3 regions of the Paenibacillus sp. LC231 genome follow, and region 2 is predicted to be linked to each of the others. Evidence: riboswitches for the same ligand, from Rfam matches in the RefSeq annotation. Region 2 holds a riboswitch; each other region holds the start of a gene.
The links. A riboswitch is a leader RNA that binds a small molecule or an ion and turns the genes downstream of it on or off. The one in region 2 is predicted to bind ZMP and ZTP.
Positions count from the first base shown of each region.

Region 1: it holds a riboswitch for ZMP and ZTP, as region 2 does, so the genes downstream of both, purT (phosphoribosylglycinamide formyltransferase 2) here and rpiB (ribose 5-phosphate isomerase B) in region 2, are expected to answer to the same signal.
Region 3: it holds a riboswitch for ZMP and ZTP, as region 2 does, so the genes downstream of both, AK95_RS27885 (DJ-1/PfpI family protein) here and rpiB (ribose 5-phosphate isomerase B) in region 2, are expected to answer to the same signal.

Region 1 is NZ_JFOM01000006.1:178,870-186,972, forward strand. Features, by position in the region: gene AK95_RS03705 (cache domain-containing sensor histidine kinase) at 1-1,424, opposite strand, end outside; gene AK95_RS03710 (response regulator) at 1,430-3,064, opposite strand; gene AK95_RS03715 (MATE family efflux transporter) at 3,263-4,621, opposite strand; gene purT (phosphoribosylglycinamide formyltransferase 2) at 4,942-6,102, opposite strand; ZMP/ZTP riboswitch at 6,186-6,266, opposite strand; gene AK95_RS03725 (PAS domain-containing sensor histidine kinase) at 6,520-7,962, shown strand; gene AK95_RS03730 (YdcF family protein) at 7,973-8,103, opposite strand, start outside.
Region 2 is NZ_JFOM01000008.1:219,258-227,360, forward strand. Features, by position in the region: gene AK95_RS05000 (L-threonylcarbamoyladenylate synthase) at 1-847, shown strand, start outside; gene AK95_RS05005 (manganese efflux pump MntP) at 930-1,493, shown strand; gene AK95_RS05010 (low molecular weight protein arginine phosphatase) at 1,547-2,134, shown strand; ZMP/ZTP riboswitch at 2,226-2,307, shown strand; gene rpiB (ribose 5-phosphate isomerase B) at 2,422-2,886, shown strand; gene AK95_RS05020 (TIGR01440 family protein) at 2,968-3,552, shown strand; gene AK95_RS05025 (serine hydroxymethyltransferase) at 3,643-4,893, shown strand; gene upp (uracil phosphoribosyltransferase) at 5,237-5,866, shown strand; gene wecB (non-hydrolyzing UDP-N-acetylglucosamine 2-epimerase) at 5,931-7,088, shown strand; gene AK95_RS05040 (AtpZ/AtpI family protein) at 7,264-7,497, shown strand; gene AK95_RS05045 (ATP synthase subunit I) at 7,490-7,870, shown strand; gene atpB (F0F1 ATP synthase subunit A) at 7,905-8,103, shown strand, end outside.
Region 3 is NZ_JFOM01000053.1:115,963-124,065, reverse strand. Features, by position in the region: gene AK95_RS27895 (carbohydrate ABC transporter permease) at 1-291, opposite strand, end outside; gene AK95_RS27890 (hypothetical protein) at 524-1,291, shown strand; ZMP/ZTP riboswitch at 1,460-1,541, shown strand; gene AK95_RS27885 (DJ-1/PfpI family protein) at 1,602-2,213, shown strand; gene AK95_RS27880 (helix-turn-helix domain-containing protein) at 2,529-4,775, shown strand; gene AK95_RS27875 (ABC transporter permease) at 5,078-6,049, shown strand; gene AK95_RS27870 (carbohydrate ABC transporter permease) at 6,060-6,956, shown strand; gene AK95_RS27865 (ABC transporter substrate-binding protein) at 7,094-8,103, shown strand, end outside.

The DNA.
Region 1 (8,103 bases), on a different contig from region 2:
GCTTCGATCATAAAATCGAATTTCTGTTTATATCTCATCTGTTGGATGGTCAAATAATGCCTTGCATGCTCCAGCTCCTCACGGACGCTTATGGAGGTCTTCCCTTTGCTCAAGCTCAAACGAAACAGCTTCGACAAGGAAGTGATCATCGTTATGACTTCCTCCTTCTTGCTCATGCCCACCATGCGGACAACCGAATTCAAGGTGTTATATAAAAAATGCGGGTTGATCTGAGCCTGCAAGGCTTCCAGCTCGTATCTGCGTTTCGATTCCTGCTCTTTCACAATCTGTTTCATGAGCTGCCTGATCTTATCCAGCATCAGATTGAACCGGCTGGACAGCTGTACCACTTCCAGGGGCCCCTGCATCGGGAGCTCCACATTGAAATCGCCACGTTCCACCGCCTTCATCGTTCTGCCCATCCGGCGGATGGGGCGGGTCAGCATAGCCGAGAGAATCAGGGAAACTGCGATGGCAAGCACCAGAACCATCGCCACGACCTGAACCAGATAACGATTGACCTCTTCTCTTGTGGTCATGATTTCATCCAAATAGGAAACCCCAACGATTTTCCATCCTATATTAACGACTGATTTCACCGTATTCAGCCGCTTGACCCCATCCGATTCATCAATGTAGCTGTCAGAGGAAGTAAGTGCCCGCTCAACACTTTCATTTCGAAGCCCCATGTAAATTAATTGCTGCTGGGGATGATACACGATGTTTCCCGCTCCTTCATCGATGATGTACGCATATCCCCGCTTACCCAAGCTAATGCGGCTGCTTAGCTCATCGATTTTCTTGAAGTTTATATCTACCAGCAGAATGACATATGTTGGCTCCCCGTTATGAACAACCGTAATTCCTTTGCTCATCGTGACAACCCATTTAAATGTATGGTCGTACAAATTCTGCACATGCGGCAGTGAGAAGCTCAGATGGTTGGAGACTCTCATGGCCGAGTGAAACCAGCTTTGTTCCGTCACCCGCGCGCTGGCCTTAACCGGCATAGCCGGATGGTTCCTCAGCATATCGCCCTGTTCATTAAATAACGCGATGGAGACGATGTCATCCCGGCTTCGCATGATGATGTTCAGCTGTTGAGTAACCTGCTCATCGTCCCATTGCCCGTCCGCGAGCATGTTTTCCTCAATGGCCCGATACAGCTGTGCCATCCCGTCCACATAATCCTCAAGATTATAGCTTACTTGATCCACGATTTGCTGGGCATTCAGAAACACGCTTTGCTCCGCCGATCGGGAGAATTTATTGAACAACAGAACGGCTACCACGATCACGATCAGCAAAATAAATGCCGAGAAGGACCACATGATGATCGATTGAATGCTGTGTGCGCGAAATCGCCTAATCCATCGCTGAATGGTTGGTTTAATCGAGTTCCGCTTGGCATACGCGATTTTCACCAGATCTACCCCCTCGCTTGTGTCCGGTATTCCTTGGGCGAGATGCCGACCAACTTCTTGAAGCAGAAGCTGAAATAATTCGGATCCGCAAATCCGACACGCTCCGCGATTTCGAAAGCTCTAAGATCCGATGATCGAAGAAGCTCCTTAGCCGTTTCCATCCGAAGCTGCATCAAATACTGCACGTAGGTCATTTTGACTTCTCTTTTAAACACAGCGCTAAAATAGCCTGTACTAATATGAAGCTGCATGCACAGCTTCTGCAGAGATAATTCCGAATCAACGTAATGCTCCCGTGTATATTGGAGTGCCTTCTCCACAATGTCTTTGTACGCATGCTGCCTGGAGCTGGCAATATGCTTTCGTATGGTCAAACTAATGTCCTGCAGCCAGGCTTTAGCCTCCTGTAATCCGGAAAACTTAAAAATCTCCGCATGCAGCTGAAATCCTGAACCGAACAACGCCTCGATCTCAACCCCGGATTCTTTGGCCGATCGCAAGACGGCCGTTACAACCTCCAGAAGGTATACCTGAACGTCCTGAATGGTACATGAGGCGCCAATGAGTTCATCGAATATATGCGAAATGGCTTCGGTCAATTCCTCTTCGGTTCCGAGCTTTAGACTGCGGATCAGCGCTTGCTCCTTTAATTCATCCAGACGAACCCCCTCCGGTCTCGGACGCTCGACATCATCGATGAAAATGACTTTCTCGGCACCAAAAATCAACCGGTAGTCGAGCGCCAGCAGCGCACCCTGGTAGGAAAGCTTCAGGTCTGTTAGATTCCCCACCTGTGAGCCCACTCCAATCGTAACCGGCAGCTTCAAATAATGAAGAATGCTTTTTAATAAACGGTCAAGTGTCACCTGCAGCTCGCTAAACCAAGCTTCTTCCTCCCTCTCATCATTCGCAATCAGCAGCACAATGCTGTCCTGATATATGAATGCGCTTACAATAGATAAGGGATCCAGAAGCTCCTTAGCGATGTTCAGCATGGCATGCAGCATTAAATCCAAGTCTCCAGAATGGCGTAGGGAGGCTGATGAGGTTTGCTCCTTATCAACAGAAGCGGGATATAAGGCCATAACCGCAGCAAGGTAACAACCTCCGTTCAAAGATAATTCGTAATTTCGAATCTTCTCTTCAATAATCGAGCGGGGTAATTTCCGGGTGAGCAGCGACGCAAGAAACGATTCTCGAAGCAATGGCAGGCTCGTGCGGTAATGCTCCTTCAATTGGCGCACATCCTCGCGCTCTGCAACCTCCAAATCGATCTTGTCCTTGATCTTCCTCAATAGCTCCATAAAGCTTTCGGCTGAGAAAGGTTTAAGCATATACTCGTCCACGCTGAGCGTAATCGCTTGACGGGCATAATCAAATTCATCGTATCCGGTTAAGATCACAATTTTGCACAGCGGCTGAAACTCTCTGAGCCATGAGGCCAACTGGAGCCCATCCTGAAACGGCATACTGATATCGGTAATGACAACATCCGGCTCCAATCGCTCCGCAAGCTCCACAGCTTCTCTCCCGTTCTCCGCCGTTCCCTCGATCGTGAATCCGCAGGCTTTCCACTGGATTTCCTGCACGAGTCCCTCTCTTACGTCGGCTTCATCGTCCACTAACAGCACTTTGTACAAGGCAACCCCTCCTGTTCTAATCTGTCAAATTAGTTAAAAGAATCTAATGTGATCTTACCGCGGCCCATCCAAATTTGGAATGCATCATTTACACGCTGTTTTGAGGCAAAAAAAAGAACGAATGCATGGCTCTTGAACAACAGAGTGATTTCTGTTCGTTAAGTCATGATTCGTTCTGAACTCGATTGTATAAAATCCTTACGCCTGGGCCGGTATGGAGACGGGATTAGCAGGCGTGCCTAACCTTTTAATGCTCAGGTAGTAGGCAATGCCGAGCGGGATGACGGCTCCGAGCCAAGCCAGCGGGTTCGCCAGGCTTGCGCCGAGGAACCCGATCTGCGCGGTCAGGAAGATGGCAGCCAATACCCGCATAATCAGTTCCATGATGCCGGCTACGGTTGGGATAAAGCTCTGTCCCAGTCCCTGCAGCGTGAAGCGGTAGATGAACAACAGCGACAGAAGCAAATAGGTGCTTCCGTTCGATAAGAAATACAGCCTGCTAAGGGACAGCAATTCTTCCTGTCCTTGACCGACAAAGAGGCTGACGGCTGCAGGGCCCGCGAATATAACCAGCATCCCCACGGCGATGCTGAAAGATCCCGAGACCCATATACATTGTTTAACTCCAAGCTTAATTCGGTCTATGCGATTCGCACCGAAGTTCTGGGCCGCAAAAGTCGCCATCGTAATGCCAAAGGAACTCATGGGCTGCGTAGCGAGCATGTCAATCTTCTGAGCAGCAGTATATGCGGCTACGGCTGTTGCCCCAAGACCGTTAAGCGTAATCTGAAGAATGATGGCACCGATTGCAATGATGGAGGCTTGGAAGCCCATCGGGAAACCGACCCACATATGCCGGCGTATAAATGTCCAATCGATGGACCAATCGGCATTCTTGAACTGCAGAAGCGGAACCTTTTTATGAATGTATAACAAGCAGAGCAGGCAGGAGAATAGCTGCGATACCACCGTGGCAAGCCCTGCTCCGGCTACTCCCATCTTGAATACGAGAATAAATAACAGATCGAGTACGATATTCAGAATGCTTGCGACTACCAAGAATAGAAGCGGTGTCCGGCTGTCCCCAAGCGCTCTGAGCAAGTTCGCCAGCAAGTTGAACAGGACGGCTGCCCCAACACCCCAATTAATGACAATTAAGTACGAATAGGCATCATCCAGGATTTCTGCCGGCGTGTTCATCATGACGAGGACAGGCCTCGTGAATATGACACTCACAATGGTCAGAAAAACCGTGAATACAAGGCTAATCCATATACTCGTTCCCACGCTTTTGCGAACGCCCGCGATATCCTTGGCGCCAAAACGCTGCGCCGTTATGATGGATAAACCTGCCGTCAAGCCTTGGGCAAAGCCAATAACAAAAAACAAAATACTGCCCGTCGAGCCAACGGCCGCAAGTGCGTTCACACCAATGGTGCGCCCAACGATCAGGGTATCCGCCATATTATAAAATTGTTGAAAAATATTTCCGATTAAAAGCGGGATCGTAAACATGATGATCAGCTTGATCGGACTTCCTTGCGTCATGTCTCTCATGTAGATTCTCCTATGCCGTCACTAAACGTTCCTCTATATATTTATTAGATAATATAACGCTATAAAGCCTATAGAGCAGTGCCTTGAAAACATTATAATGGGTGAGGGTCGTTTGTATTCTTGTGTATCTTATCATGAAAGAACATAAATTTCTGCATATTTATCATCAAAACCACTAACAAAACTAAGTCACTAAGGTCAGAACGGTTCATACCGGATTTTGATCCGCGAAATCATTTCAATGAAAAAGATCAACCAGTTAATCGGTTGACCTTTTTTTCAGAAGATTATGGATGCACCACCCTAAGAATCGGTAATGATTAGGCTTCCTCAATAGCAAGCTCATCCAAAGCCTGCTTCGCACGCGAACGCGCTTCCTCTACTGTGCCGGCGGTTGACAACGCAACTGCGACCCGTCTTCCAACCTTGGTCACCGGTTTCCCAAAAATGCGCAGCTGCGTATTCGGAACAGCCAGTGCTTGCTCGGCACCGGTAATTGTGTAGTTCTCCAGCTCTCGCACAGCTTTCAGCGGACGACTGGCTCCCGGCGTTATTAATTCGATCTCCGGGATTGGAAAACCAAGAATGGCACGGACGTGAAGCGCGAATTCAGATAAATTTTGCGTCACCAGCGTAACCAAGCCGGTATCATGCGGTCGCGGAGACACCTCGCTAAAATACACTTTATCCGCAGCAAGGAACAATTCAACACCAAACAATCCATATCCGCCAAGCTCGTCGGTAATCGTCCTTGCAATATATTTAGCTTCCTCCATTTGCTCATCGGACATGTTGTGCGGCTGCCAGGATTCGATATAGTCCCCGCTCTCCTGAATATGACCGATTGGCGCACAGAAGTTTGTTCCATTGACGGAGCGAACGGTCAAAAGCGTGATCTCTGACTGGAACGTAATGAATTCCTCAATGATCACTCTGCCGTTCTGCACGCGGCCGCCTTCCATCGCGATGTTCCAGCAGGACTCGATATCCCCTTCGCAGCGGCATACACTCTGGCCTTTGCCTGAGGAACTCATCAGCGGTTTAATCACGCACGGAAAGCCCATATCCAGGACAGCCTGTTTAAATTCCTCATAAGTATCGGCAAATCGATAGCCTGCAGTAGGCAGTCCCAACTCCTCGGAAGCCAACCGGCGAATCCCTTCACGATCCATCGTAAGCTTCGCAGCTCTGGCAGTAGGAATAACCCGGTACCCCTCTTCCTCCAGTCTAACCAGCTCCGAAGTAGCGAGCGCCTCGATTTCGGGTACGATCAGGTCCGGCTTCTCCAGCTCGATGATTGCGCGTAATTTCTCCCCATCCAGCATATCGAGGACATGGCTGTGATCGGCAACATGCATGGCAGGAGCGTCAGCATAACGATCGACCGCTACGGTTTCAACACCCAGTCTCTGGGCCTCAATCACGACTTCTTTTCCGAGTTCTCCCGAACCTAGCAGCAGTATTTTCTTCGTTATTAACATCGTTGTTTGATCCCCTTTTCGTAGTTTCAGAGACTTATAAAAAAGCAGAAAATAATAAAGAGGTAAGGGAAATAAGCTTCCCTTACCTCTGCCCAGGCGTACGGCCGTCGTCATCTATGTGCTCCCTCATGGTCCCCCATGCTACGCCAGTTACACATAAACCTATACATTGTTATTTAAATCATACTTAATCTTCCCGTTAATTGCAATATCACCGTAAGGCGACATTAGGATTTAGACTTCAGCATGTCGATGGCATCCTTCAGCGATTGCGAAAGCCACTTCTTGGGATGGATTTATCGCCAAAACGAGAAATTTCGTTAAAGATCTATCGCTTTAAAGGATTGATGAATGATAGGGTCCAACATATAATATGGATAAATTCATTCCTGTCAGATATTTGAAAGGAGACTTGCTGTGCTGCCCTATTCCAACCCCAATCATGATTTTGCCTTTGAACAAGCCGTAATCGGAATGGCATTGATATCGCTTGATGGTTCGATTCTTAAGGTCAATTCGGCACTAAGTGATCTATTGGGATATTCACAGCAGGAGTTAACTGCCGGGGCGTCACAAGAAGATTGCAGCATCCGCGCCTTATTGAATCAAGTGGTTTGGAACACAAGAGCCACTCAAGATCAACAGCAATCCATAACCCAGTTTGAATATGTTTACCGCCATCCATCCGATCGTGAAGTATACCTCAGTTTACGTATCAGCGTTAAGGAGGAGCTGGCGCAGAGTTTCCGTGGCTGCTTGGTACAGTTTGAAGATCGAACCTTGCTGAGACAACTTATGAGACAGCTGGAGCTGAAGGAACAGAAGCTAAACGAGAAGGAAAATTCGTTTCTGCAGCTGTTGGAAGGACTTCCCTTATCCGTACTCATAACAAAAAAAGGCATTGTCCACTATGTTAATCCTGCCGCGCTCAGACTTGTTAATGCTGCGCATCCCCGCGACGTCCTCGGGATTTCAACCGACGTGGTAGTCGACGCATCGTACCATAACGCATTAATGAAACGCAGGGCAAAATATACGGAGAGCGGAGAGATCGGCAGCGTCGATTATTTGATACGCTGTTTGGACGGACAAGAGAAAATGGTCACCGGGTTCACGTTAATCATTAATTATGAAGGTGAGAAAGCGGCGGTCGGGATCTTCAAAGACATCACAGAGCAGCAGTTGGAAGAAGATCGCGTGATGCAATCCGAGAAGCTGACCACCGCCGGCCAGTTGGCCGCCGGCATTGCCCATGAAATTCGGAATCCTTTAACTTCGATTAACGGATTCGTAAAATTGCTGCGATCTGCGGAACGCAGCAACGAGCTCTATTTTGAAATCATTGAATCGGAGCTCAAACGCATCGAGCTCATTGTCAATGAACTCCTGGTGCTCTCGAAACCGCAGAGTGTCCATGTCAGCGGACCCATCGACGTGTTTGCCATTATGGAACAGATCATTACGCTTATGAAGGTTCAAGCAGCCCTCAAAAATATCGAGATCATCCCTCATTATCCGATGGCACCGGTCTTCGTCCAGGGTGAAGTAAACCAGCTCAAGCAAGTGTTCATCAATCTGCTGAAAAATGCCATGGAAGCGATGAATCAAGGCGGTACCATTACCCTGGACATTTTGCACAACGCTCAAGAGGTTCAAATCATCGTGCAGGACGAAGGGATTGGCATGACGCAGGAGCAAATCCAAACCCTGGGACAGCCCTTTGTTACGACCAAAGACACCGGGACGGGACTGGGACTGATGATTACCAAGAACATTATTCATAATCATGGCGGTACGATGAACGTAGAGAGCATACCCGATTATGGGACAACCTTTACGATCCATTTACCGGCCTTATAACGCATACATATTATCGGAATGGTGAAGCCAGTTGATAACCGATGTAATAAAAGACTTCTCTGATTAAAAAAGGAACTTTGCTTCTCAGGCTCTGATACGCACTCCGGGCTGTGGGTGAAGGATTGGCTTTCAATCCCATGT
Region 2 (8,103 bases):
GCTTGACGGTTTGGTCCGTCATGTGAATGAGACAGAAAGGGCGCTGATGGCAAGGTTCTGGCCTGGGCCGCTATCGCTGGTGCTGCCCGTTAAACCGGGTACCGTATCCCCTCGTGTGACGGCAGGGCTCGATACCGTTGCCGTGCGGATGCCGGATCACAACGTGGCGCTGGCCTTGATCAGCGCCGCCGGGCGTCCGCTGGCTGCGCCGAGCGCGAACCGTTCCGGTCGGCCAAGCCCGACGCTGGCCAGCCATGTCCTGGAGGATTTGGCCGGGGCGATCGACGGCGTCCTCGACGGCGGCCCTGCCGGGGTGGGCGTCGAGTCAACGGTGGTGCAAGTCGGCGAAGACGGCGCCGTCACGGTGCTCCGCCCGGGCGGCGTCACGGCCGAGCAGCTTGCCGCGGTTGCGGCAAGCGTGCGCATGGACCCGGCGCTTCATCGCGCCGCCGGGGAGGCGGAGAGCCCGGCGCCGCGCTCGCCAGGCATGAAGTACACGCACTACGCACCGAAGGGTGCGATGTGCGTGGTGCAGGGCCCGCGTGCCGACGCGGTATCGGCACGCATCGCGGCCGAGCTTGAGGCGGCTGCCCGGCGCGGGGAGGTGACCGGCGTGCTGTCGTTCGACGAGCACATCGGTCACTACCGCGCGGACGTTGCCGTCTCGCTCGGCAGCCTGGCCGCGCCGGAGGAAGCGGCCCGCCGGCTGTACGCCGGCCTGCGCCGGTTCGATGATGAAGGCGCAACCTTCATCCTGGCCGAAGCGTGCCCGGAGCAGGGCCTCGGAGCAGCCGTCATGAACCGGCTGCTCAAGGCCGCGGGACACCACATCATCGACGTGAATTAAAGCAGCCGCATGAACGCTGTTGGCATCATTTACCCCTTGTCCGCATATGGTGTACAAGACCATGGGACTTGGGGGAATGGGCATGCTGGAGGCGTCTGTCCAATCGGGACAGCTTGCGGCGATTCTGCTGATGGCGGTTGCACTCGGGCTAGACGCATTTTCGCTTGGAATCGGAGTTGGAATGAGAGGCGGTATGCGCTTAGGCCATATGCTGGGCATCAGCTTCATGATCGCGTTGTTTCACATGCTGATGCCGCTGCTGGGCTTATTTGCCGGCCGCTACGTTGGCATGTTACTGGGCCACGTCACAGGGCTTGCTGCCGGCGGGCTGCTGCTTTTATTGGGCGGGCATATGATGTATAACGCCCTGCGGGGCGGAGAGGGGCAGCGAATACATCCTACCGCATTTTTAGGCATGCTGCTGTTTTCGCTTAGCGTCAGCATTGACTCCTTCTCGGTAGGCGTTTCGCTCGGAATGTTTGTGAATGATGTGCTGTTAATCGTAATTTCCTTCGGGGTCGTGGGCGGTTTGCTGTCCATTCTCGGTTTGCTGCTTGGCCGTCAGGTAAGCAATAAGCTGGGGGAGTACGGTGAAATGCTGGGCGGACTGATTTTGGTTATCTTTGGCACCATGTTTATTTTTTGACGCAATATTTGTTACAATAACCCCAAAGAACCTACGAACGGGAGGAACGGACCGTGAAAAATATACTGTTTGTCTGCACGGGAAATACCTGCCGCAGTCCAATGGCGGAAGGCATGCTGCGCAAGCTTGCCAAACAACGGGGCATTCCGCTGGAAACGAAGTCCGCCGGCGTCTCGGCCGTGGATGGAATGCCGGTGTCCCATCATGCGGAATCCATACTGCGAGACCAGGATATCCAGGAACGCTTGGTGTCCAAGCCGTTGACCGCGAACCTGGTGGAATGGGCGGACCTGATTCTGACGCTGACCCAGTCGCATAAGCAGTATGCTATAAGGCAGTTTCCGCACGCCGCAGACAAGATGCACACGCTGAAAGAGTTCGTTGAGGATGACCGCCGGGTGCTGGACGATCTGCGGGAGCAGGATAGTCTGTATGCAGCGCTTGAGCTGGCCAGATCTCTGGGCCACGATGTCAGCGACCGTGACCGGGAGCGTCTGATCGAGCTGCGTCAGCGCATCCCGAGCTTCGATATCTCCGACCCTTTCGGGGGCTCGCGGGAGGAATATGAAGCGACGGCCGCAGAGATACGGACGGCGTTGTTCCGTCTTTTGGACAAGCTGGAAGCGGATCGGCACAACTAAGCCTTGTCTTTAGAGATATGAAGCCTGCCATTGGGCTAAAAAGCCACTTGCCTTTCGTATGGTATTGCTTTAAGATGAAGTTGAAAAACAAATGATCCGGTGTAACTGGCGACGAAGTGGATGAAACCACGATGGAGCATCGGAATATACGGCCGGTCGCCTGGGCAAAGAGCATTTGGAGCACAATACGTGCGCCGACTGCTCTTTTTTCGTCTTTTGCGCCCGATTTGGGTTATAATGAAACAAGCTAAAACGCAAAAGCGAACATACGAGGGGGTTTTTCATAGATGAAAATTGCATTGGGTACGGATCATGCCGGCATTCGTCTGAAAGAGGAAATCGTGGAAGTCATTCGGGGTCTTGGCCACGAGGTGGAGGATCTGGGCTGCGGCTGTTCCGATTCCGTGGATTATCCCGATTATGCCCTTCCGGTATGCGAGAAGGTCGTCTCGGGTGAAGCGGACCGCGGCATTCTGATCTGCGGTACGGGGATCGGCATGAGTATTGCGGCCAACAAGGTACCTGGCATTCGCTGCGCGCTGACACATGATGTGTTCTCAGCTAAAGCGACGCGCGAGCATAACGACAGCAACGTGATTGCGCTGGGTGAGCGTGTCGTCGGGCCCGGACTTGCTGCCGAAATCGTCAGCGCATGGCTGACGACGGATTTCAGTCATGGCGAGCGCCATGTCGGCCGCGTGAACAAGATCAAGGCCATCGAGGAGCGTTACCTGAAGAATGAATCGCGATAAGTGAACGCGTAATGCAGCGGCGGCTATCGTGATATGGGATTGAAGCATCTTCTGTGAAAAAATCATCGGGAGGACTGTGACATGACGGATATCTCCAAGGTTTCCTTGAACGAACAGACAGCGCGTATTGTCCGCGAACTGGCCAAAGCGGCCGTTTTAGGCCCGGGTAAAGTGCTGGTCATCGGAGCCAGCACCAGTGAAGTGGTTGGACGCCGAATCGGTACGGGCGGGGCTCTTGAAACGGCGCAGCAGCTTCTCCAGGGCATTGCCGAGGTTCAAGCGGAATTCGGTTTCGCGGTGGTCTATCAATGCTGTGAGCATCTGAACCGTGCGCTTGTCATGGAACGCGAGCTGCTTGAGCGGCTGAGCTTGACGGAAGTGGCTGCAGTTCCCATTCCGGGTGCGGGCGGGTCGATGGCTTCCGCAGCTTACCGCAGCATGAAGGAGCCCTGCCTTGCGGAATCGATTGAAGCCCATGCGGGTGTCGATATCGGCGAGACGCTGATCGGCATGCATTTGCGGAGAGTGGCGGTTCCATTCCGGCCGACCGAGCGTTATATCGGGGAGGCGCGCGTAACTGCGGCTTATACCCGCCCCAAGCTGATCGGCGGAGAACGTGCGGTGTACCGACTCGAGCAGAGGGATGATTCCACGCTGTGCGATTGATTCGAATGAGAACTCGCTTTTTCAATGATGACTACTTGTAGTTTTAAGTTTGCAAGAAAAAATAACGATGGATTATGGGAGGATATGAACATGATGGAACATTTGCGGAAGAGTGACCCGGCTGTATTGGAAGCGATGGATTTGGAGCTGAAGCGTCAACGCAGCAACATTGAGCTGATTGCCTCTGAGAATATTGTCAGCGAAGCGGTTATGGAAGCAATGGGGACGGTGCTGACGAATAAATATGCGGAAGGCTACCCTGGCAAACGCTATTACGGTGGCTGTGAGCGTGTGGATATCGTGGAAGATATCGCCCGTGACCGCGCCAAAGAATTGTTCGGAGCCGAGCATGCCAACGTTCAGCCGCACTCCGGTGCCCAAGCGAACATGGCGGTATATTTGGCAGCCCTGAAGCCCGGAGATACCGTGCTCGGCATGAACCTGGCCCATGGCGGCCATTTGACTCACGGAAGCCCGGTTAACGCTTCTGGTCTTCTGTACAATTTCGTTGCCTATGGCGTGCAAGAAGACACGTTCCTTATCGATTACGACGAAGTCCGCAAAGCGGCATTCAAGCATCGCCCTCGTCTGATCGTGGCGGGTGCAAGTGCCTATCCTCGCATTATTGATTTTGAAAAGCTTGCTGCCATCGCCAACGACGTAGGCGCGTTGTTCATGGTCGACATGGCACATATTGCAGGACTCGTTGCGGCAGGTCTTCATCCGAATCCGGTTCCGCATGCCCATTTTGTAACGACAACGACGCATAAGACGCTTCGCGGACCTCGCGGCGGTATGATTCTGTGCAAAAAGGCTTGGGCGCAAGCGATTGATAAAGCGGTATTCCCCGGCTCCCAAGGCGGGCCGCTTATGCATGTGATTGCTTCCAAAGCCGTAGCGCTTGGCGAAGCCTTGGATCCGTCTTTCAAGACGTATGCAGAGAATGTCGTGAAGAATGCGAAAGTGCTGGCCGATACCCTGATCGAGGAAGGCCTGAACATCGTTTCCGGCGGAACCGATAACCACCTGATGTTGGTGGATACCCGTAATCTGGACATCACTGGCAAAGACGCGGAGAAGGTTCTGGACTCCATCGGGATTACCGTGAACAAGAATGCCATCCCGTTTGATCCGACCAGCCCGTTCGTAACGAGCGGTATCCGTATTGGTACCCCTGCGGTTACTTCCCGCGGTATGGATGAGCAAGCGATGGTTACAATCGCGAAAATTATTGCCATGACTTTGAAGCAGCCGAAAGACGAGGCAACGCTTGAAAAAGCAGGCCGTTTGGTGGCTGAGCTTACCGATCAATATCCTCTCTATGCTGAAATGAAATATTAATCACAGTTTCCTTCGCATAAGAAGTCTATGATAAGAGGACCCCGCCTGATGCAGGTGGGGTCCTTTTAGGAGCTATGAACATTCTGGCCAGATTGCTATGCTCTCATTTTCCCGGTCAGGTCCTTTCGCGGTTAGCATCAATATAGGCGAGAATGGAAAACCTAGGTTCAGGGCAGAAGAAGATCCGATTCCGTTATAAGGTCAAAAACTCATGGAATAAAACATGACCCGTGCAGGTGTCAATTGACTATAGGGAATGATATAATAGACAGGATTTATGGAGCTCACAACTATTTACGCCCATATTGAAATAACATTTGTACTCAAACCGGAGGGACCAGACATGGGAAAATTGGTGATTTGTGATCACCCGTTGATTCAACACAAACTTACATTTATCCGCGATATGCGGACTAACACAAAAGACTTTCGCGAATTGGTAGACGAAGTCGCGACTTTGATGGCTTATGAAATTACGCGGGAGGTTCCTCTTGAATCGATATCCGTGCAGACGCCGGTAGCTGAAACCCAAGGGAAAGTCATTTCCGGCCGCATGCTCGGCTTGGTTCCGATCCTGCGCGCCGGTCTGGGCATGCTGGACGGCGTTGTCAAGCTGCTTCCAGCGGCAAAGGTAGGGCATGTCGGATTGTTCCGTGACCCCGAAACGCTTCAGCCTGTTGAATATTATACGAAGCTTCCAACCGATGTGACGGAACGGGAATTGATCGTCATTGATCCGATGCTCGCGACGGGCGGATCCGCTATCGCTGCTATCGACGTGCTGAAGAAACGCGGCTGTACCCAGATCAAGATGATGAACCTCGTGGCTGCACCGGAAGGTGTGAAGGCTGTCCATGATGCTCACCCGGACGTGGACATTTATGTTGCTGCTCTCGATGAGGGTCTTAACGACCATGGTTACATCGTACCGGGCCTTGGTGATGCAGGGGATCGGCTGTACGGCACGAAATAAGAGTCAAGCCAGTCACTCGTACGTCTTGATATTTGAAAACAAGCAAAGAGGGGTATTTTCAAACATGTCAAAAGTGAAAGTGATGACGATATTTGGGGTCCGCCCCGAAGCCATCAAGATGGCGCCGCTAATTCTAGAGCTTCAACGTCACCCTGAGCATATCGAATCGGTCGTTTGTGTTACTGCGCAGCATCGGCAAATGCTGGATCAGGTGCTGGATGTGTTCAAGATTGTTCCGGATTATGATTTGGATGTCATGAAGGACCGTCAGACGCTCAACGAGATCACCGTGCGCGTCCTGGAGGGTCTTGAGCCTGTTCTGCGTGAAGCCAAGCCGGATATTGTATTGGTGCACGGCGATACGCTGACAACGTTCCTGGCCAGCTATGCAGCCTTTCTGCAGCAGATTCAGGTCGGCCATGTGGAGGCGGGTCTGCGCACATGGAACAAGCTGAATCCTTATCCGGAGGAGATGAACCGTCAGCTGACCGGCGTGCTTGCTGATCTTCACTTTGCTCCGACGGACTGGTCCGCTGAGAATCTCCGCAAGGAGAACAAGCCGGATTCCCGCATTTATGTAACGGGTAACACGGCTACGGATGTATTCCAGTACACGGTGCGCGAAGGTTATACCCATCCGGTTCTGGACTGGGCGAAGGGCAAACGCTTGATCCTGATGACGGCACACCGCCGCGAATCCCAAGGGGAGCCGCATCGTCAAATATTTGAAGCGGTAAAGCGCATTGCCGATGAATTTGAGGATATTGCCATCGTATATCCTGTACATCCGAGTCCAGCTGTTAAAGAGCCGGCTCATCGCATTCTGGGAGATCACCCGCGCATCAAGCTGATTGATCCGCTGGATGTCGTGGATATGAACAATATTTACACCCATACGCATTTCATCATTACGGATTCCGGCGGCATGCAGGAGGAAGCTCCGTCATTCGGCGTGCCGACGCTGGTGCTTCGGGATACGACCGAACGTCCGGAGGGCATTGAAGCCGGTACCCTGGAGCTGGTAGGCACCCAGGAGGAGAATGTGTATGAACGCATTAAGGTTCTTCTGACCGATCAGGCGCTCTACGAAAAGATGAGCAAAGCTGCTAATCCGTATGGCGATGGACAAGCTTCACAGCGGATTGTCAATGCGATTTTGCACCATTTCGGCATCCGAAAAGAGCGTCCAGAAGAATTTCACAGAATGTTCACAAAGGTATAGTTTACCGTATTCTGATGAGCAAGGGGACAGCATACAGTTGAACTGTACGGTTACCGCGGCGTTTTGCGCAATTTAGACTGCTCAAAACGCCGATTTTACACGGTAAATCCATCAAATCGATTCATTGACAAACTCTTGTTATATTCAGTAAAATGAGTTGGGATTAGAGGTTCATATGAAAAATCCGAAAAGTCAAGATAACCCTTGGTTGATAGCGCTATACATTAGCGGGGCAGGCGGTTTGCTTGCCGCTTACATTCTCATCGGTTTTTTTACCGGGCGATGGCTCATGAATCATTTGGACGGGCCCAGAGTGTGGCTTGCCATTGGTACGCTTTCGGGGCTCTTTGTAGGGATTTTGAATATCGCTCTTCTCATTAAGAAGTATTTGGGGGCGCAAAGTGAATGATTTGACAACATCCATTGTGAACGGTGTGACTAGAGTATCGATACTCTTATTATCTGCTTTGTTTTTGGGATGGGCGTTATATCCGGATTATCGACCAGAGGAATCTGGGTTGATCTTGGGAATCGTTGGCGGTTTGTTCAACGTTCGCTTTCTTTCCATTAAAGTGAGGCAGCTTGTGGACTTGGCCGTGAGCCAGGAGCGCAGACGGTTCAGCTTTGGATTCGTCACAAGACTTTGCATCGCGTTTTTAATCGTGATGATGGCAGCCAAGCTCGAACAAGTATCGCTCGGCGCGACGATCATTGGCCTGTTTATTCCCCAACTGTTGATGATTCCTGTCAGCATTATTGTTGGTTTGAGAATGAAGAATTGATAAGCGCTAATTGGAAAGGGGTGAAAACAATCTTATGCATGATTCACCGATTATTGATTTAGGTGGATTTCGACTTGATCTATCAGCCGTCATTATGTTGCTAGTAACTTGTATTATTGTCTTTGTAATGGCACGGCTGGCCGTTCGTAATCTGTCTGTCGAAAACCCTTCCAAAATGCAAAACTTCATGGAGTGGGTCGTAGAATTTGTGCAAGGCATCGTAGCCAGCGCTA
Region 3 (8,103 bases), on a different contig from region 2:
CAGAAATGTCACCTTCAGCGAATTGAAGAAGAGCCGGTCGTGAGCGATATCCTGGTAGTTCTCAAGTCCGATCCAGCGGGCCGGCTCCAGCAGCGAATACTCGGTGAAGGATAAATAGAAGGACTGGATAATGGGCCACAGCTGTAAAATAAGAAAGCCCAGCAGCCAGGGAGCGATGAACAGGTAGCCGGCTAACGGAGCATTCCAGCGCCCTTTGAGTGTTTTGGCAACCGCTTTCATATTCTTGTCCAGCTTGGCCTTGCCCACCGGCTGTGCCGTTTGTGCATTCATGATTAATCACCTCTCGCCTATTGATAGCTTCCATTGTATCCTGATGAAAATCAGGCCTGTAGGCGAAAGATGTACAAATTCTTTCATTATTGAATGATTAATAAGTAAGTTCAGGAGAAAGTGAATACATGCCCGATAACAAGGTTGCCTAAGGTCAATCCATCTTGGCATCCCATTAAAGCAAACGGGCAGTTTAGTGGAATATATTATCCATTTATGGGTGATGAATTCCATGCTAAACTATTCTTTTGAATGTTTTACGCTACCAGGACAATTAAATGTTTCAGAAAGGAAGTCCCCTTTGCCCAAGCACATAAAGATTTACGTACTAATACTTATTATTTACATATTAATAAACGCTGCGATGTACAAACATTTGGAAAACCAATCATCTGTAAAATACAATGACCTCTATTCACTGTATCAGCAGAAGAACGACTCGGCATTTGTCTATTTAGTAAAGCACGCTTCTGAAATGAATCCGCTTGCTGACACTTTAATGGCAATTAGTGAGTCGAAGGAAAATGAAGATCCTGCTAAGATTCGGCAATTGATCGATAAGGCGAAGATCCAAGCGGAAGAAATCGATGAGCAACTGTTAACAATCATTGAATTTAGCGATACCTTCAGAAACAATGCTGTTCCTCAGCTTTCAGTTAATAATACGGCAATGACAACGAATATGCAGCAGGATATGTTTTATCTTGCAACTCAGGCAAGGACATGGCCACCGTTATACCATATAAGCTATTTGTATTGGAAGTCTAATCCTAAAACAATAGACGCCAAGACTAGAGAAACCTTGCGCTCATTGGCGACTGAGCTCCGCGCGTTAAACGAAACGATTACGTCGATTAAGGATGACGCACATCACATGTTTTTCCAAGATCAAATAGAGTCACATAAAGCGGAGATACTACGGCAGTTGAAACCACACCTTGAAAGAATGAAAAAGATCCAAGAGGGTTTTACAGGACATAATTCTCTCCAAGAGGACTAAGGATCGTCAACGGTTATGTTTTGATTACTGGCAGGGCATGGTTTCCTCAACTAACGGGAGATGTATGTCAATATACAAGGAGCAGTTTGCTGCGGCAGGTGCTCCTTCTTTACTTTAATCCATATATTTACAATGTGAACAAAGATCATGTATATTAAGTATTAAAAATCTGGTATGTGTGACTGGCGTAAAAGTGGATTGAACCACGAGGAAGCACATATTTTATATGCCGTACGCCTGGGCAAAGTGTTTGATCTTTTGATCAAGCGCTTTATTTATTTTTCAAGGAATGAAAGGACTGGTAGCGGCGATGAAAATAGCGTTTGTGTTATTCGATGGAATGACAAGCATGGACTTAGCTGGATTTTATGAAGCAGTGACCTGGCTAGCGATCCTGAAAGCGAAGGAAAACGTATCATGGACGTTTTGTGCAGACAGGCCGGAGATCACGGATGACCGGGGGCTTAAAATGAAGTCCGATGCGGTGTTGCCTAATTTAGGTGAATTTGATTTAGTGTTTTTCCCTGGGGGCTTATCAACCAGAACGCTTCGATTTGATGAGGATTTCATGAGCTGGGTTCGGACAGCGGAACTTGTACCGTATAAGATTTCTATTTGTACTGGGGCTTTGCTAATGGGCGCAGCTGGTTTCCTGAATGGGAAAAGGGCTACTACCAACTCATCAGCATATGATTTACTGGCTCCTTATTGTGCGGAAGTGATTTCTGCTCGTGTTGTGCGTGATGGTAATACGGTAACTGGTGCGGGGGTTACGGCTTCCATCGACTTGGGGCTATACTTGGTCGAAATGTTGACGACCAAGGAGACAGTTCTTCAAGTTCAGCAGAAGATGGAGTATCCATATTATAAAGCAGGTAACTTAAGAGACGTGTATATGCACTATTCTTCAAAAGGAGGATAAGATGATTGTTCGTGTTCTTCAAGCGCATGATCAGCCGGCTGTGCACTTGTTAAAAATCTATAAGAGGAGTACAAATAGTCTTTTCAAGATTATGTAACATAAAATCAAATAGTTTTTGAATTTGTTAACTCCCTTCATTGCTTTCAAATCACATATGTTTAATGACCACGTCCATGCTATGGAAGTCGTGATGCTTTAGACTTGTTTTTCTTCCGCTCTTTAAAAAAGTGTTGGTAAACTCCGCTCATTCTTCTATGATGAAATTACTTCAAATCGACGATGAGATAAGGAATTATTCGCTTTAGGGGGATGCCTATGGGAAGAAAAGCGTGGTTTTACCGTCAGCTTTTATCGTATATGCCGGTCTTCTTTATCGTGATTTCATTTGTGTTTTTTGTCTTTTTCCAGATGCTCGGGGAACAGTCTCGGCAAGGTGCGATTCAGGCAAATGAAACGATGATTCATCAGGCGATGCGTTCGGTGGACAACTCGCTGAAGGCCATCGATCAGCTGCTCGTGCAGGAATTGTTGTTCAACCCCGATATGTCGGGATTTTTCAATCATGAGGATCAGGACAACGTCTATTTGAACATGCAGGCGGTGAAGGCCATGAAGCAGTTCAAGGTGTCCAATCCGCTTGTGGATTCCATGGTGCTCGTGCGGACCCAGGATGAGTTCGTGTTGAGTACTTCGTCCTCGTTCAACTTGCAGGATTATGCGGATTATGACTTTCTCAAGCCTTATTTGGACCAGGTCAATAGTGAAGCAAAGTGGAGTGCGATGCGGAATTTCCGGGAGTTCAGCTTCAACAGTATGCAGCATGTGGTGACCCTGGTGCGAGATGCACCCTTCGTTACCCATGGGAAAGGCGTTATTGCCGTTAATATCAAGGTGGACGCCATACAAAACATGATTCAGGGCATGGTAAATCCCGATGTTAGTTTCATTCATATGAAGGATACGCAGGGGCAGTCCATGCTCCCCGGTACCTCCATGGCAGAGAGTGGGGAGCTTGTCTCCAAGGCGATTTCGCCTTATACCGGGTGGGTATATGAGGGAGGTCTTACCCAAGGCAGAGTGGTCGGTATCGTCAGCCAGCTGTACAATATCTGGTTTATTGTTGGCTTGCTCATGTGCGTTGCCGGGGTCGTCTGGATCGTAGTGGTTACGCGCCGAAACTATAAGCCGATTGAAGCCATCGTGTCCCGGATTCATAACTATTCACAGTCTAAAACGAGCGCGCTGATCCATAACAGCAAACAGGATGAGTTCGCATTTATCGAATCGGCACTCGAAAGTATGCTGGAACAGGCGAGCAGCTTTCAACAGCAGCATCGGGAGGATTTGCTGCTGCGCAGAGCGTATCTGTTCCAGCAGCTGATGGAGGGGCAGTACCCGTCCCATATGGAGCAGTGGAATGAGCAGCGGGACGTCATGGGACTGCCGGACTTGTCCGAATCACAGATCGTCAATGTCATCGAAATCGATAAATATCCATTGTTCTGCGAGCAGTACCCGCAGCAGGACCAGTATTTGATCAAATTTGCCCTCAAAAGCGTCGTTCAAGAAATTGCAGCCGGGCAGGAAACGAGTGCTTGGACAGAATGGATATCCGCTTCGAAGCTGGGCGTGATGACGATGGCGGATGACCAGGACGCAGCACAGCATGTGGTCACGCTGCTTGAGCAGACCCGCCAGTGGGTGGAGCAGCATCTGAAGCTGACCATAACCGTTGGTATGGGGGAGAAAACAGAGCGATATACGGATATCCCGGACTCCTATGATCAGGCACGCACCGCATTGAAATACAAAATGATCCTCGGTGAGAACCGAATCATTCATTACACCCAAGTATCCGGGGAGGAGCGGGGCCATGCCTTTGATTTCTTGAACCTGATCCGTTCGATGGCTCAATCCTTCCGGCTCGGCAACAGGGATTGGCAGGAGAAATACAATGCCCTCATCCTTAACATTGGACAAAACATGCTGGACCGGGACGGCGTGGTGAACCTGGTGGATTACATGATGTACTCGCTCGGACGTGAGATGTCGTGCATGGCAAAAGAATTTCAGGATTTGTGGCTGACAGAGGGGCAGCCTGCGTTACGGAACGCGCTTCAATCATCCGATACATTGGAGCAGCTGGAACAGGAGTTCGGGGAGGCTTTATCCGCTCTGTACGACAGTATGCTCGCTCTCATGGAGGGCCGGAATCATGCGGACACGATTCAGAAGGTGCGCTTGTTTATGGAGCAGAACTCGAGCAATCCGGATCTGTCTCTCAATTATTTAAGCGAACGCTTCAATATGAACTGGAAGACGCTGAGCAAGCTGTTCCGGGAGGAGACCGGCCAGAAATTCGTGGATTATTTAATTGAGCTGCGGATGAACCATGCCCGGAAGCTGCTCGAGGAGACCATGCTGCCTGTACAAGATATCGCGACCGAAGTTGGGTATTCCAATGCCATCTCGTTTGGCCGGATGTTTAAAAAGCTGATGGGGATGTCACCGGGGGATTACCGTGAGCAGGCTGCTTATAAGCAGCAGAATTACGGGAACTAACGATGCTTCTAACTGCTTCATGCGTACTGAATCAAGTAGAGAATCCTTCTGACCAGGTCATGCATATATAACCAAGCAAAAGAGTCCTGCGGATGAACCGTCCCGCGGGCTTTTTGCTGTAAACGGAGATAGGTTTAGCCACGGAAAAAGGTTTATACGCCCTTAAGGCCTGTCGGACCTTAAGTTCCCACTGTTCGCGGAAATACGTTGATTCGGAGAATCTTGTTTATTGATCGGAAGGTGTTGTCGGCCCTAGACTTGGGATCAACACAAAGCGAAGGAGGGTGACCCAAGTGGCTCGAATGAGCAGCGCAATCCCAGTACCTGCAGATGCACAGGCGCCAACGAATTTACCGCCAAACAAGCCTATGAACCGAACGAGGAAGAAGCTGATGAAGCACTGGCAATTCTATCTGCTCGTGTTCTTCCCGTTAGTCTACATCATCCTCTTCAAATACGTTCCGATGTTCGGCGTCTTGATTGCATTCAAGGAATACAACGTCGTACAGGGGATATTCGGCAGTCCCTGGGTAGGGTTCGATTATTTCAAGCAATTGTTCGATGCTCCGTTCTTCTGGCAGTATGTCCGCAACACGCTCGAGATTTCCCTGTACGGCCTGCTGGTCGGTTTCCCGGCCCCCATTCTGTTAGCGTTGGCACTGAATGAAATCCGAAACGGCCGCTTCAAGAAAACCGTCCAGATGGTGACATACGCGCCGTACTTCATATCAACGGTGGTCATCGTCTCGATTCTGATTGTGAACCTCTCGCCCAACACGGGGCTGATGAGCAATCTATTCCGGGCACTGGGGCTTGAGACCGTTGATTTCCTTGGCGTGCCGGAACTGTTTAAGTCAATCTATGTCTGGTCCGATGTGTGGCAGTTCACTGGTTACGGTGCCATCATCTATATTGCGGCCTTGGCGGGAGTCAACCCGGATCTGTATGAGGCGGCAAGAGTGGACGGGGCAACCCGGCTTCAAAAGATCATCAATATCGATATTCCCAGCTTGTTTCCGGTCATCGTCATTTTGCTCATATTGAACCTGGGCAATCTGATGAGTCTAGGCTTTGAGAAAATTTATCTTATGCAAAACCCGCTCAATCAGAACACGTCCGAAGTCATCTCTACCTATGTGTACAAGGTCGGCCTGCTCGGGGCCAACTTCAGCTTCTCCGCCGCCATCGGCCTGTTCAACTCCATTATCAATTTCATTCTGTTGGTCATCGTCAATTACGTATCCCGAAAAGTTTCATCCACAAGTCTATGGTAGGAGGTAGCGCATGAGCAGATCAACCGTACGGGAGTCCGCTGCAGACCGGATTTTCCTTGGTATCGTGTATTTGTTTCTGTCTGTCGTACTGATCGTCATCCTGTTTCCGCTGCTGCATATTGTAAGCGCATCCTTTAGCTCTCCGGGCGCAGTGTCCTCGGGCAAAGTGTGGCTGTGGCCGGTGGATGTGACCCTGATCGGCTACAAAGCGGTATTCCAAAATTCCAACATTCTGATCGGGTTTGGCAACTCGCTGTTCTATGCCGTTGTCGGCACGATCGTGAATGTCGCATTCACCGTGATGCTTGCCTATCCGCTCGCCCGCAAAACGTTTTACGTTCGCAACATCATCATGATGCTGCTGGTGTTCACGATGTTTTTTGACGGCGGGCTCATTCCGAACTATCTTCTTGTGAAGTCGCTCGGCATGCTCGATACGCGTTGGGCCATGATTATACCGGGGGCGCTAGCCGTGTTTCAGGTCATCATCGCCAGAACCTTTTTTCAGACAACGATTCCGGATGAATTGGCCGAAGCGGCCGAGATGGACGGGAGCAGCGATATTACCTTTTTCCTTAAAATCGTCCTTCCGCTATCGAAGCCGATTTTGGCCGTGCTCGCACTCATGTATGCCGTTGGCCATTGGAACTCCTATTTTAACGCCTTGATTTATTTGAAGGACAGCAGCCTGTTTCCGCTTCAGATCTTCCTGAGGGATATTCTGATCCTGAATTCCGTCAGCGCCGAAATGGTGACGAACGTCAACGAACTGCTGGTCCGTGAAGGGCTGAAGGATTTGCTGAAGTATTCGCTGATCGTGGTGGCAAGCGCCCCGGTATTGATCATTTACCCGTTTGTGCAGAAGTATTTTGTCAAAGGCGTAATGATCGGTTCTTTAAAAGGGTGATTCTTATTCCGTGAAGGAGGTGATGCCGGCACTATAGAATAGGTAATTCCGATGATCGGACACATAGGGGGTATATGCAAAATTACAGCTCGTCATGCGAAGTACGGGCAAGCATTTCATATTAGGGAGGAATTCATTTGAAAAGGTTCACTGGAATAGGTTTAAGTCTGGTTCTCGTGGCAGTGCTGGTTCTATCCGCTTGCGGCAAGACGAGTGAAACAGGAACTGAAGGACCGGCAAGCCCTCCGGGGTCAGAGGGACCCGTTGAACTGTCGGTATTTGCTCCCCAGTCCGCCGGCATCGAGAGTCTCGATGTCAATCCATTCTCCAAGCATATCGAAGAGAAGCTGGGGATTACGTTCAAATGGAATACGACACCCGACGCGGTATTTAACGATAAGAAACTGCTGATGCTGGCAAGCGGTGACTATCCGGCGCTCATTATGAATGCCGGCATATCCAAGGCGGATCAGATCAAGTACGGTATGCAGGGGGCCTTTATTCCCTTGAATGATTTAATCGACCAGCATGCACCTAACATAAAAAAAGCGATGGAGGAAGTCTCCTATTTAAAATCGGCGATGACCGCGCCGGACGGAAATATATACGCGCTTCCGAAGGTGAACGAGTGCCTGCACTGCACGTATGGACAGCGGATGTGGATCAATACGACCTGGCTTGAGAAGTTAGGTCTAGCGATGCCAACCACGACCGATGAATTTTATCAAGTGCTGAAAGCCTTTAAAGAGCAGGACCCGAACGGGAACGGCAAGGCCGACGAAATTCCGATGACTACTTCTCTTGATGTGTGGGGAGGAGGAGTTGATGCCTTTTTGATGAATGCTTTTATATATAACAATGGCACGACCTATCTAAGCGTGAAGGATGGCAAGGTGATTCTGTCCGCGGCTGAGTCCGAATGGAAGGAAGGCTTGAAATATCTCAGCAAGCTGTACAGTGAAGGACTGATTGACAAAGGAGCGTTTACGCAAAACGGCGATGCCGTCAAGCAGCTCGGGAACAAAGCGGACAATGTGGTCGGCGCCGTTGGTTATGCGCTGATCAGCAGCGTGCTGGAGCCGACCGACGCGAAGCCCCGTCATAAGGAATACGATGTTGTTCCGCCGCTGAAAGGACCGAACGGCGT